2 regions of the Psychromonas aquatilis genome follow, and region 1 is predicted to be linked to the other one. Evidence: predicted binding sites of a transcription regulator. Region 1 holds the regulator's gene; the other holds the start of a gene.
The links. Region 1 encodes LexA, which represses DNA repair genes until DNA is damaged. Its sites were predicted from a motif close to TACTGTATNNNNATACAGTA; they were not measured.
Positions count from the first base shown of each region.

Region 2: a site for LexA is predicted at 2,386-2,405, ahead of V6256_RS06445 (YebG family protein). Genes of this name have one in related genera too.

Region 1 covers NZ_JBAKAZ010000015.1:34,216-39,849, forward strand. The annotation lists gene V6256_RS05850 (GNAT family N-acetyltransferase) at 1-356, shown strand, start outside; gene V6256_RS05855 (SCO family protein) at 545-1,225, opposite strand; gene lexA (transcriptional repressor LexA) at 1,329-1,955, opposite strand; gene V6256_RS05865 (type II secretion system protein N) at 2,099-2,848, opposite strand; gene V6256_RS05870 (type II secretion system protein GspM) at 2,867-3,346, opposite strand; gene gspL (type II secretion system protein GspL) at 3,346-4,545, opposite strand; gene gspK (type II secretion system minor pseudopilin GspK) at 4,538-5,536, opposite strand; gene gspJ (type II secretion system minor pseudopilin GspJ) at 5,529-5,634, opposite strand, start outside.
Region 2 covers NZ_JBAKAZ010000018.1:684-6,317, reverse strand. The annotation lists gene V6256_RS06460 (MlaD family protein) at 1-1,092, opposite strand, end outside; gene V6256_RS06455 (paraquat-inducible protein A) at 1,082-1,714, opposite strand; gene V6256_RS06450 (paraquat-inducible protein A) at 1,707-2,300, opposite strand; gene V6256_RS06445 (YebG family protein) at 2,486-2,749, shown strand; gene thrS (threonine--tRNA ligase) at 2,885-4,792, shown strand; gene infC (translation initiation factor IF-3) at 4,818-5,360, shown strand; gene rpmI (50S ribosomal protein L35) at 5,458-5,634, shown strand, end outside.

The sequences.
Region 1 (5,634 bases):
AGAATTTGGTGAGCACCTTACTTAAGCGTAATGATGTCGTTATCATTTTAGTATTTAATGGAGATAAACCAGCTGCATTATTAACAGCAATAGAAGGTTTCTCTACCTTTGCTTGTAAACCACTATTCAATATTCATGATGTTGTTGTACATGTAGACTTTCGAGGAAATGGATTAACAACGCACCTTTTTGAGAAGATTGAAGAAATTGCAAAACAACGCGATTGTTGCAAAATCACCTTAGAGGTCTTGAGTGGTAACTCTATCGCTTGTAAAGCTTACAAGCGACTAGGGTTTTCAGATTATCAACTTGATCCAGAGTTTGGTAGCGCCTTGTTTTGGACCAAACAACTATAAGATTAAGTTATACCAATTATATTAAATAAGTGATCTAAATTTTGCGCAGAAAAAATGACTTAGTTTAAGGCGTAATTTGAGTTAAATAGTTGTTCTATTTGCGAAAATTACAACGAAGAAATAAGTTATTTTAGCAAGTAAAATAGATCAGTTAATTAGTGTGATTGGTATTATTAAGCAGTAGCAACCTAATCGCTACTGCTTGGATTATAATTATCTTGTATATCTTTAATATCTATTGCCATTTTATCCATATCAACGTTATTAATACCTTGCGCATTAACTTCAGATTTAAAGGTTGCATGAAATTCACCTTTAGGATTAATTAAAATAATAGAGGCGCTATGGTCAATAAGATATAAATCATCATCTGTATCACCCTCTTCTACAATGCTATAACTTAACCCTAATTGCGTTACAAAAGGCCATAATTGTTTATGGGTACTCGTTACACCAATAAAATTAGCATTAAAATAATTAACATAGTCAGCAAGCTGTTCGGCTTTATCTCGGTTAGGATCAACGGAAACAAAAACAACCTGTGTGGTTGTTTTATCATCATTAGTTAATTCAGGGTAAACATGATCTAAATGTGCCAGTGTCGTTGGACAAATATCAGGACAGTATGTGTAACCTACAAACAAAATAGTCCACTTCCCGAGTAAAGACTCATTGGTAAAGGCAACTTTTCCTGCTTTTTCAAAAGAAAAATCAGGCAATGAAGTAGGAGGCTGTGTCAGTACTAATGATTTATTGACTCTTTGCAAAGCAGAGTAGTTAGCATCGCTTACATCCGCTCCTTTAAAGCAGCCTAAAGCAAAAAACATTACCATCGCAACGCTGCAAATAAAAATAATCAGAGATTTCATTTATGATACTCAACTAAATTAGAATATTAAAACGTAATCATACACTTTTAGCGAGCAGTAATCGCACATAAACAACTCAAAATAACGTATAGCTCACCGATAATTACATCCAGTCAGCTGTACGAATGACGCCAACAGCAATACCTTCTATATTAAAGCTTTGATGTTCTAAATCGATCTTAATAGGGTTGAACAAGGTGTTCTCTGCTTTCAGAGTGACATCTTTGCCATCACGATAGAAACGCTTGACCGTCACGTCTTCTTCTACTCTTGCCACAACCACTTGGCCATTATTGATATTTTGAGTTTTATGAACAGCCAATAAATCACCATCCATGATCCCAATATCTTTCATACTTTCGCCTTCAACGCGCAACAAAAAATCAGCGGCAGGATGAAATAAAGCCGGATCTACATCGTAGTGTGTTTCCACATGCTCTTGCGCTAAAATCGGCTCACCAGCGGCCACTTTACCGATTAATGGTAACCCTTCAGCAACTTCTTCATTGTCTTTATGCTCAGTCACCACTTTAATTCCACGTGATGTACCCGATAAGATTTCAATTGCACCTTTACGTGCGAGTGCTTTTAAATGCTCTTCTGCCGCATTTGCACTTCTAAACCCAAGGATCTTGGCTAACTCAACACGAGTCGGTGGCATGCCTGTTTTTGCAATTTGATCTTTGATGACGTCTAGGACTTCGCCTTGGCGCTTAGTTAGCTCTTTCATTAGATTCTCCACGCTATTATCAACTGTAAACAAACACAGTGTATATTTATACATGAATAAATACTAGTCAGAGAGAGGGTTTTATTTAACGAGGGAACATTAAATGGAAGCTATTATTCATAATAACGCTTCCATTGAGGCAATTATAGCTTTCCGGTATAAGTTAAGGTCGTTGCACCTGCGGTATTTTTAGGGCCAATCCAATTTAATGCATCAGCAATTTTAGGGGCAAGTTTATCGGTCCCTTGAATTTCGCCATTTAACTCATAAATCGCATTCTTACCTAATACAATATCTAAATTGGTAACAAGCTGATCAGATTCTTGAGATACAAATGCACTCACATTACCTTGAGCACACCCTAAGTCGGCAGTAGGTTGGCCTAAATTAATATCACCATATTGGCTGAGGGTCTTAGCATTTTGCCAAAGTATATTACCGTCTAATTGTTGACAATAGGGTTGCCCTTGCTTGAACTCTTTTATCACCACAGAAAAGTCACCTTGTAGGGTGCCTGGTAAACGTCTAGGTAAATAATGCATTAGCTGCTCAGAAGTAATATCTAAAATAACATTAGAAGCACTCACACCTGACATATTATAGGCAACCACACCTTTACCTGACATTGCATCTGGACCATTATTAAATGATACCGCCGCTTCAAGTGTTAGCGATAACAATGACATCGGCTTAATATCCCATTGTACATTTTCAAACTTGGTTTTAGTGTTAATAGAAATAGATTGAGCTTGCCCATGCCAAATAGTACCCGTTACATTATTTACTTTAGCAACATTGCGAGGTAGCCAATCTACTACAGCAGCGGCAGGTAACTTAACCACCAGCGTAATGCAGTAGATAAATATAATGAGTAATGCAATTTTAAATTTCATTGGTAACCTTTTGTAATGCTAATAGCTTAAAGATAAACGGTTTACCTTGATCATTCCAGGTACCTTATCTTTACTTAGATCTGCCGTTAGTATCTGTATTTGATGTTGATTTTGTAAACTTGTCATCCATGCAACAAACTCATTAAACTCCACTTGATTAATCAAAAGATTAACACTGTTTTGTCGACCTTGAATGCGCGAGATGTCTATTTGTCTGCGTTTAGCTGTGCTGCTGATCAATTGCGCTAAATTTTGTTTCTCTCCCACTTTATTGACAACTGTACCTGAAGCAACCAGTTTATTGGCATTCACTTCCACCCAGTGCAATGTTTGCTGAGCATTTTTTAATTTGAGTTCACTCGCTGCTAGGTTATCTGCAATCGGTTGCCATACACTAAAATAAACCAACGCAATAAAAATAGCGAGTAAAGAGGCAAGGGTTAGTTTTTGCTCTCTTTCTGTAATGCTATGCCACCATTTATTAACTTGTTCAAACATTATTTAGCCCTCACAGTAACAGTGCCACTAATACGGTTTTTATTATTATTTAAAGTCCCTTGTTGTACATCATATTGCGCAGGAATTTTTTCTACTAATTGTTCAAATGCCTGAAAGCTATCCGCACTAATAGCTAAACTCACCTGTTGGTTTTTACTGTCAAACTTTACGTTTTCAATGCTTAAATTCGGGATAGATTGTAGTGCTGGAATAAGATTATTTAACACAATTAACAGCCCTGTTTCAGGGGCTTTGCTATTAGCTTGGTTTAATAAACTTCTTAGTTTTTTCTTAATCCGCGTATAAGGCAAGCGACCTTGTCCAGGTAAGGCTTTTTGATACACTGTCTCTACTTGTTGCTTCACAAGTTCAGTCTGTGTCTCTAGTTGTTGAACTTTGACTAAAGCATTAATCACGATCAGGGCAAATAAAATGACAGCTGCAACAGCGCAATACTTCCACTTATCAAGATGTAAGTTATTAGGTTTATTTACTTTAAATTCACCGGTTAATAAATTGCAATTATTAGCAATACAACCTTCTGCTAGCAACTGCATAGGCAGCATGATTTGACCTGCCTTCCATTGCCCTACGCATTGACTAGGGATGCCGCTATAACTTTTAATCACCTGTTCGTTATTATCTGCTAGGCGCAATTGTAAAATATCTGCGAGCATTTCGTTATCACAACTCCAAGCTTGATAAGTACCCTCTCTTATCAACCATTGATTTTCAAGTTGCAATGCTTGCCACTCTTGCTCGTTAGCGTCAGGTAAAGCAAGCGTTTCAGGAATAAAATGCAGGCAAGGGATTGCCGCTTTCTCCAGCCAATCTAACCACATCTGCATTTTACTTTTATAACAAATTGCCACATCAACAAGGCCAGTTGATTTATTGAGAATTGAAAAGTGTAATTTATCCACATCACTGGCTAATTCATCTTCAAGAATATAAGGCAATGCTTGCTGTATTTGTCGTGTTAACTTACCGTTGATAACAACTGATTTTAATGTCACATCAACACTCGGGGTAAGACAAATTACCTTACGTAATTGTGCTTTTTCAGTTAACAACGTTAAAGCATTTGCATTCTCTAGCTCACCCGATGCAATAATTTCTTTTTCACTATCAGACCATACTAGCCAATGTATTGCTTGTTGTTGATCGCTTGCTAAGCGAATAATTAGTTGTTCACTCACTGATTGTCTCCGAGTTATCCACTTCTTCTATTGCTGCATATTGGAAGCGTATTGTAGTCGCTACTTTACTCTCTACTTTGAGTAATAACTTTAAAGCCATTGCCCGCTCTTCAAATTCTGCTATGCCATTCATTTGAAAAAAATCACTGGTCACACTTAATTGTGCTTGCACTGTATCTGGTATTGTTTCATTACTAAAAATATCTGATTCTAAAAACTCCGCAACACTTATCCATCCACTAGTAGGCCTTTCCTCTAACAAACTTTCTAGCTGATCAAGGGTAATAGAAGTATCACTTGTAAAGAGAGCAAACAAAACCTCTGCTTGATCTGCCTTAACTGTATTTACATTAATCAATTGGTCCGTTGCAGGTAACGCACATAAACGATCTTTTATGTGTAGATAGATTTCTGCAGTCATACCTTGTATTGAGCGTAACTCAGAAATATCGACCATCAATTTATTTGCTGTTAAATGAGGGACATTCAATGATTCATAATACCTATCTTCAGCCCCTTGTGAGTCATTAGCAGCATCATCACTATCGACCCAGTCTCTGACCGACTCTGAGATCACATCAGCACTGTACTCTTCGACATCCATTGCAGTTAATAAAGCTTTCAACTGAGATACGCCTAACTCTTCATTACTTTCACTGGCTAGCGCATTCAAATTAAAGCAGCTGCGTTTATCAATCATGTGCCCTAAAATAGATCCTTCATCAACAGGAAAAATAAGATCAGGGGTTGCCCATATTTGATCTAGGCTGACGACATCACTATCAGCAAAATCGTTATTGATAATAAGCTGACTAAAATCGACCATTGCTTGAGTGTACCAATACATTTTCTGAGAATAATTAAGCCCCTCAGTACGTAACAAACTAGAGGTCATTCGTCCTGTCATAGTCGTTGCAACGGTCACCATGATAGCCAATATCATTAATACAGTAATTAACGCAATACCGGCTTGTTTACGAGAATTATTCATCACTTACAACCGTACTAGCAGGCAATACAAAAACTCGCCTCAGCTCACCAAATTTTTTACTTGTGATCACCATTTCAATGCCTGAGGGTATCTCGCTT
Region 2 (5,634 bases), on a different contig from region 1:
GTGATTAAAACTAATAAAGTCACCGCTAATTATATTGCCTAAATTTTCAAGTTTAGAAAATGAAACAGAGGTTTTCTCTACCCAGAATGTCGCATTTTCTGTCACCAAGTCAGCATAAGCAGGGTTAATTGTTGCTTGAGCAATAAACTGTTGCTTTTCTGTATCATAATCAATGCTATTTAAACGTCCGATACCATGGCCTTTAAATAAAATCCCTGCATTCTTTGGTAGGTTATTTGTGTTGTTTAGTTTTAAAGTTATATTTAAACCTTGTTTAGCTTCTTTAATATTATCGTAGAGCTCATATACTTTATTTTCAGTCAAAGGAGAAGACGATTCAGGGCTATTGAATGTGATGCCGCCTGCAATTAAAGTGGTTAAACTATCTAATGAAAAATCTATTCCTGCACGGGAAATGTTGGCATTTAACCCACTGATATTCCAGAACTTACTGTTTGCTTTGACTAGATGGCTATATTTCTTTTCTATAAAGGCTTGGATACTGACAAACTCACCTTGTTTATCCAGTTTGACACTGGCTATTTCCCCAACATGTATTTTTTTAAAAAAGATCGGGGTACCAACATTAATAGATGCCGCACTTTTACTTTTTAAGTTAATTAATAGTGCGTTGTCAGGTATCGATATTGGTTGCTCTACAGTTGCGGTGAATGAAGTGGCTGGTTCTCCATCTCCCGGTAATAGTTTTATATAACTACCTGAAAATAAAGTATCTAGACCGGAGATAGAGGTCAACGTGGCCTTTGGATATACTAGCCAAAACTTACTATGTTGTTTTAATAAAAAGGTGGCGTGTGATTCAATTTCCGCAATGACATTAACACCATTGTTTTCATCAAGCTGAATCTTTTTAACCGTCCCTACACTCACACCTTTATAACGGATCTTGGTTTTATCAACGATAATGCTGGCTGCATTGGTAAAATGGATACTGATTTCCACATTTTTGTGGGTTAGATTTTGAAATATAATCCAAATCGCCAATATTGCGGCAATAAATGGTAGAAACCAAATCGGTGAAATTGACCTTGATTTCACAACATCAGGTTGAGTGGAAGCGTTATTTTGCATTGATATTTTTGTCCCAAATTAAGCGAGTATCAAAACTCTGTGCCGCAAATAATGTTGTAATAACGACGATAGTAAAAGAAGTAGCTGCTACACCAGGGTAAACGGATAAAAGGTTACCTTTATCAAATACCGCCATCATAATTGAAATAACAAACAAGTCTAATACTGACCATCTACCAATCCAATCAATAATATTATAAGCGAGTAGTTGTTTGGAAGGATTTAATTGCCATTTAAAGTGAACCACTAATGATATAAAAAACAAAGCGACTATCTTCAATATAGGTACAAGAATAGAAGCGATGAATACAATTAAAGCTATCCCAGGCATACCCGTATTAATTAACGATAAAATACCTGAGAAAATAGTATCGGGGTAGGGAGTGTTATTTTTCAATAAGTAAGTAATAGGGTATAAATTTGCAGGGATCACAAAAATAAATGCAGTAAATAATAATGCCCATGTTTTTTGTAAACTATGCTTGATACGTGGTGAGATCGGCGTATCACAAGATGGGCAACGAGCCTCTCCCGCTTGAATTGGTGAGGCTTCACCACACATTCGGCAGAGTTGCCAACCTTGTTGCATTGCGCTTTTGCCAGGTTGTAGTGGTTTATTCATGATGTAAATATTTCCAAAAATGTGCGTTTTCATATTCACTTAGCATACTCATATTTAAAATGAGCAATGCAACAAGGAAATACAAGCCACTATTATAATATAAATCGGCATAGGCATTTAGTTTAAATACGGCCACCATAAAGCTTACTAAGTACACTTCTAGCATTGACCAGTGGGTTAGCAATCGCGTTAGTTTTAACACCGGTGAAAGTAAACTTGGTCGTTTTTTAAGTAACATACAACTACTACTAAAACACATACAAGCAGCTAATAGTGTAGGCGCCACTATCGAACAAAACAGTACAACAAATGCAACAATAGGCGCGCTATCAATTAATAGTATGGCACCTTGAATAAGTGTTGTTTGTTCCGTTATCCCTAATAAATAGACGGAAACCAATGACAAGGTAAAAGCAGGTGCTGATACTAATAAGGTGGCTAGCGATAGCGCAAAGATTCTATATTCATTACATTGTTTGCCCTTATAAAGGGGATGTTGGCAACGGCTACATTTAGCTACATAGCCACTTTCTATTGCCGAGTACTCTGTAACGAGGTCACAATGCGCACAAATAATCGTTTTCATGTTTATTTATCAGTAATTTTTCATATGGGTAAGATAGCAAACTAATTTTAAGACCACAAAATTTGCATTATTCGCACAGTAATAGTACTGTATATATAATCATGCTTATGAAGGCGGTTTAGTTGTTTTATTAAGCAGATATGAAGATTACATTATGTTTAACTTGTAAAAAATAAGAGGCCACCGTGGCAGTCATCATTAAATACATTGTAGAAAGAAAAGGTGTTGAAAAAATGACCTTTACCAGTAAGAAAGAAGCGGATGCATACGATAAAATGCTCGATAGTGCAGATCAAATTGCATTATTTTTGAGTGACAGTCCAGTTTCACTTGATGACCAACAATTAGAAGAGATTGGTTTGTACGTTGCAAGTAATAAAGATGTATTACAAAACCTATTTAAAGGGCAATTGTATAAAGCTGATAAGAGTGACAAAGAAGAATCATAAATTACGATAATATTAGGGATAATAAATTCACATTGTTCCCTTTTATTATGATGCTGAATCCTTTAACATACGTTCCTCATTTTTTAATTAAATACATATGCTTTTTGGTTGGAAGCATCACTGTGAGGAATTAGCATGCCAATTATTACTCTTCCCGATGGAAATCAACGTCAATTCGAAAACACTACTTCTATAATGGAAATTGCTGCGGATATCGGCCCAGGCTTAGCAAAAGCTTGTATCGCTGGACGTGTTAATGGCCAACTTGTTGACGCTTGTGATCCTATTGAAACCGATGCTGAAGTAGCGATCATCACTAATAAAGATGATGAAGGTTTAGAAATTTTACGTCATTCATGTGCCCATTTATTAGGACATGCAATTAAACAATTGTATCCTGAAGCAAAAATGGCAATCGGACCTACCATTGATAATGGTTTTTACTATGATGTTGACTTAGACGTTACCATCAATGATGTAGAGTTAGCTAAAATTGAAAAACGCATGCAACAGTTAGTTAAAACAAACTATCAAGTTGTTAAAAAGAAAGTAAGCGTTGAAGAAGCCGTTGCTGTCTTTAAAGAGCGTAACGAACCTTATAAATTAGAAATTCTTGAAGGTATTGATAAAGACGATCGTCCTGGTTTATACCATCACGAAGAATATATCGATATGTGTCGTGGCCCACATGTACCAATGATGAAATTTAGTCAATGGTTTAAATTAATGAAAGTATCGGGTGCGTACTGGCGTGCAGATTCAGATAATAAAATGCTGCAACGTATTTACGGCACAGCATGGGCTGACAAAAAACAATTAAATGCTTATTTAAAACGTCTTGAAGAAGCTGCGAAACGTGACCATCGTAAAATAGGTAAACAGTTAGATCTTTACCATATGCAAGAAGAAGCACCAGGTATGGTATTCTGGCATCCAAACGGTTGGACTATTTTCCGTGAGCTAGAAAGTTATATTCGTGAGCAAACGGTTGCCTTTGGTTATCAAGAAGTGAAAGCACCGCAGATCTTAGATCGTTCTTTATGGGAGAAATCAGGTCACTGGGATAAATATAAAGATGGTATGTTCTGTACGTGTAGTGAAAACCGCGACTATGCAATCAAACCAATGAACTGTCCAGGTCATGTGCAGATTTTTAATCAAGGTTTAAAATCATACCGTGACCTTCCATTACGTTTATCTGAGTTTGGTTCATGTCATCGTAACGAACCATCAGGCTCTTTACATGGTTTAATGCGCGTACGTGGCTTTACACAGGATGATGCTCATATCTTCTGTACAGAAGAGCAAATTCTTGAAGAAGTATCTGCGTGTATCAATATGGTTTTTGAATGTTATAAAACATTCGGCTTTGAAGATATTGTCGTTAAATTATCTACTCGTCCAGAAAAACGTGTGGGTGATGATGCTACATGGGATAAATCTGAAGCTGCTTTAGCACATGCATTAGACGAAAATAATGTTAAATTTGAATATTTACCAGGAGAGGGAGCTTTCTATGGACCAAAAATTGAATTTACTTTATATGATTGTTTAGGTCGTGCGTGGCAATGTGGTACAATACAATTAGATTTTTCAATGCCTGGTCGTTTAGATGCGTCTTATGTTGGAGAAGATAACGAACGACATACTCCTGTAATGATCCATCGTGCTATTTTAGGATCGTTAGAGCGTTTTATCGGTATTTTAACCGAAGAATATGCAGGTGTTTACCCTACATGGTTATCGCCTCAACAAGTCGTTGTAATGAATATTACTGATAAACAGTCGGATTTTGCTACAGAAGTAGTAAATAAATTGAAAAAAGTGGGTATTAGAGCCATTTCGGACTTGAGAAATGAGAAAATAGGCTTTAAAATCCGCGAGCATACATTGAAGCGTATTCCTTACTTGCTTGTTGTGGGTGACCAAGAGGTCGAAGCAAACGAAGTTGCAGTAAGAACACGTAAGGGTGATGATCTTGGTAAAATGCAAGTTGACAATTTTGTTGAACATGTAAAACAAGAAATCATGGCTCGTTCATAATTTTAATTACTCGGAGGAATTTGTTATAAAAGGTGCAAAAAAAGGCCCTCAAACGGCCAACAAACATCGTCTAAACGATGAAATAACTGGTACTGAAGTACGTCTTTCTGACGCGGAAGGCAAACCTGTAGGTATTGTCACTCTAAATGAAGCTAAAGATATGGCTTTCGAATCTGATTTGGATCTTGTTGAAATAAGTCCAAACGCGGAGCCACCAGTTTGTCGCATCATGAACTATGGCAAATTTCTTTTTGAAAAGAGTAAATCCGTGAAAGAACAGCGGAAGAATCAGAAACAGGTTCAGTTGAAGGAAATAAAATTCCGTCCTGGGACTGATGATGGCGATTATCAGGTAAAACTACGCAGCCTGACTCGCTTTCTTGAAGAGGGTAACAAAGCCAAAGTAACGCTACGTTTTCGTGGTCGTGAAATGGCGCATCAATCACTTGGTATGGAATTACTAAATCGCGTTAAAAACGATTTAGTTGATATCTCTACTGTTGAATCTTTCCCTAAGTTGGAAGGTCGACAAATGGTGATGGTACTTGGCCCTAAACGTGCTAGCTAAGGCATAAAGAAGTATTGAAGTGCGGATATGAGAATATTCGCATTATTTACTCGCCTTACTGGTTTAATTTAAATATTTTAACAATGCGGAGTTCGCAATGCCTAAAATGAAATCTAACAAAGGTGCTGCAAAGCGCTTTAAAAAGACTGCTTCTGGTGGTTTTAAACGTAAGCAATCTCACTTACGTCATATCCTTACTAAGAAATCTACTAAACGTAAACGCCACCTACGTGCTCAAAGCATGGTAGCAAAAGTAGACGTACCTAGTATTAAC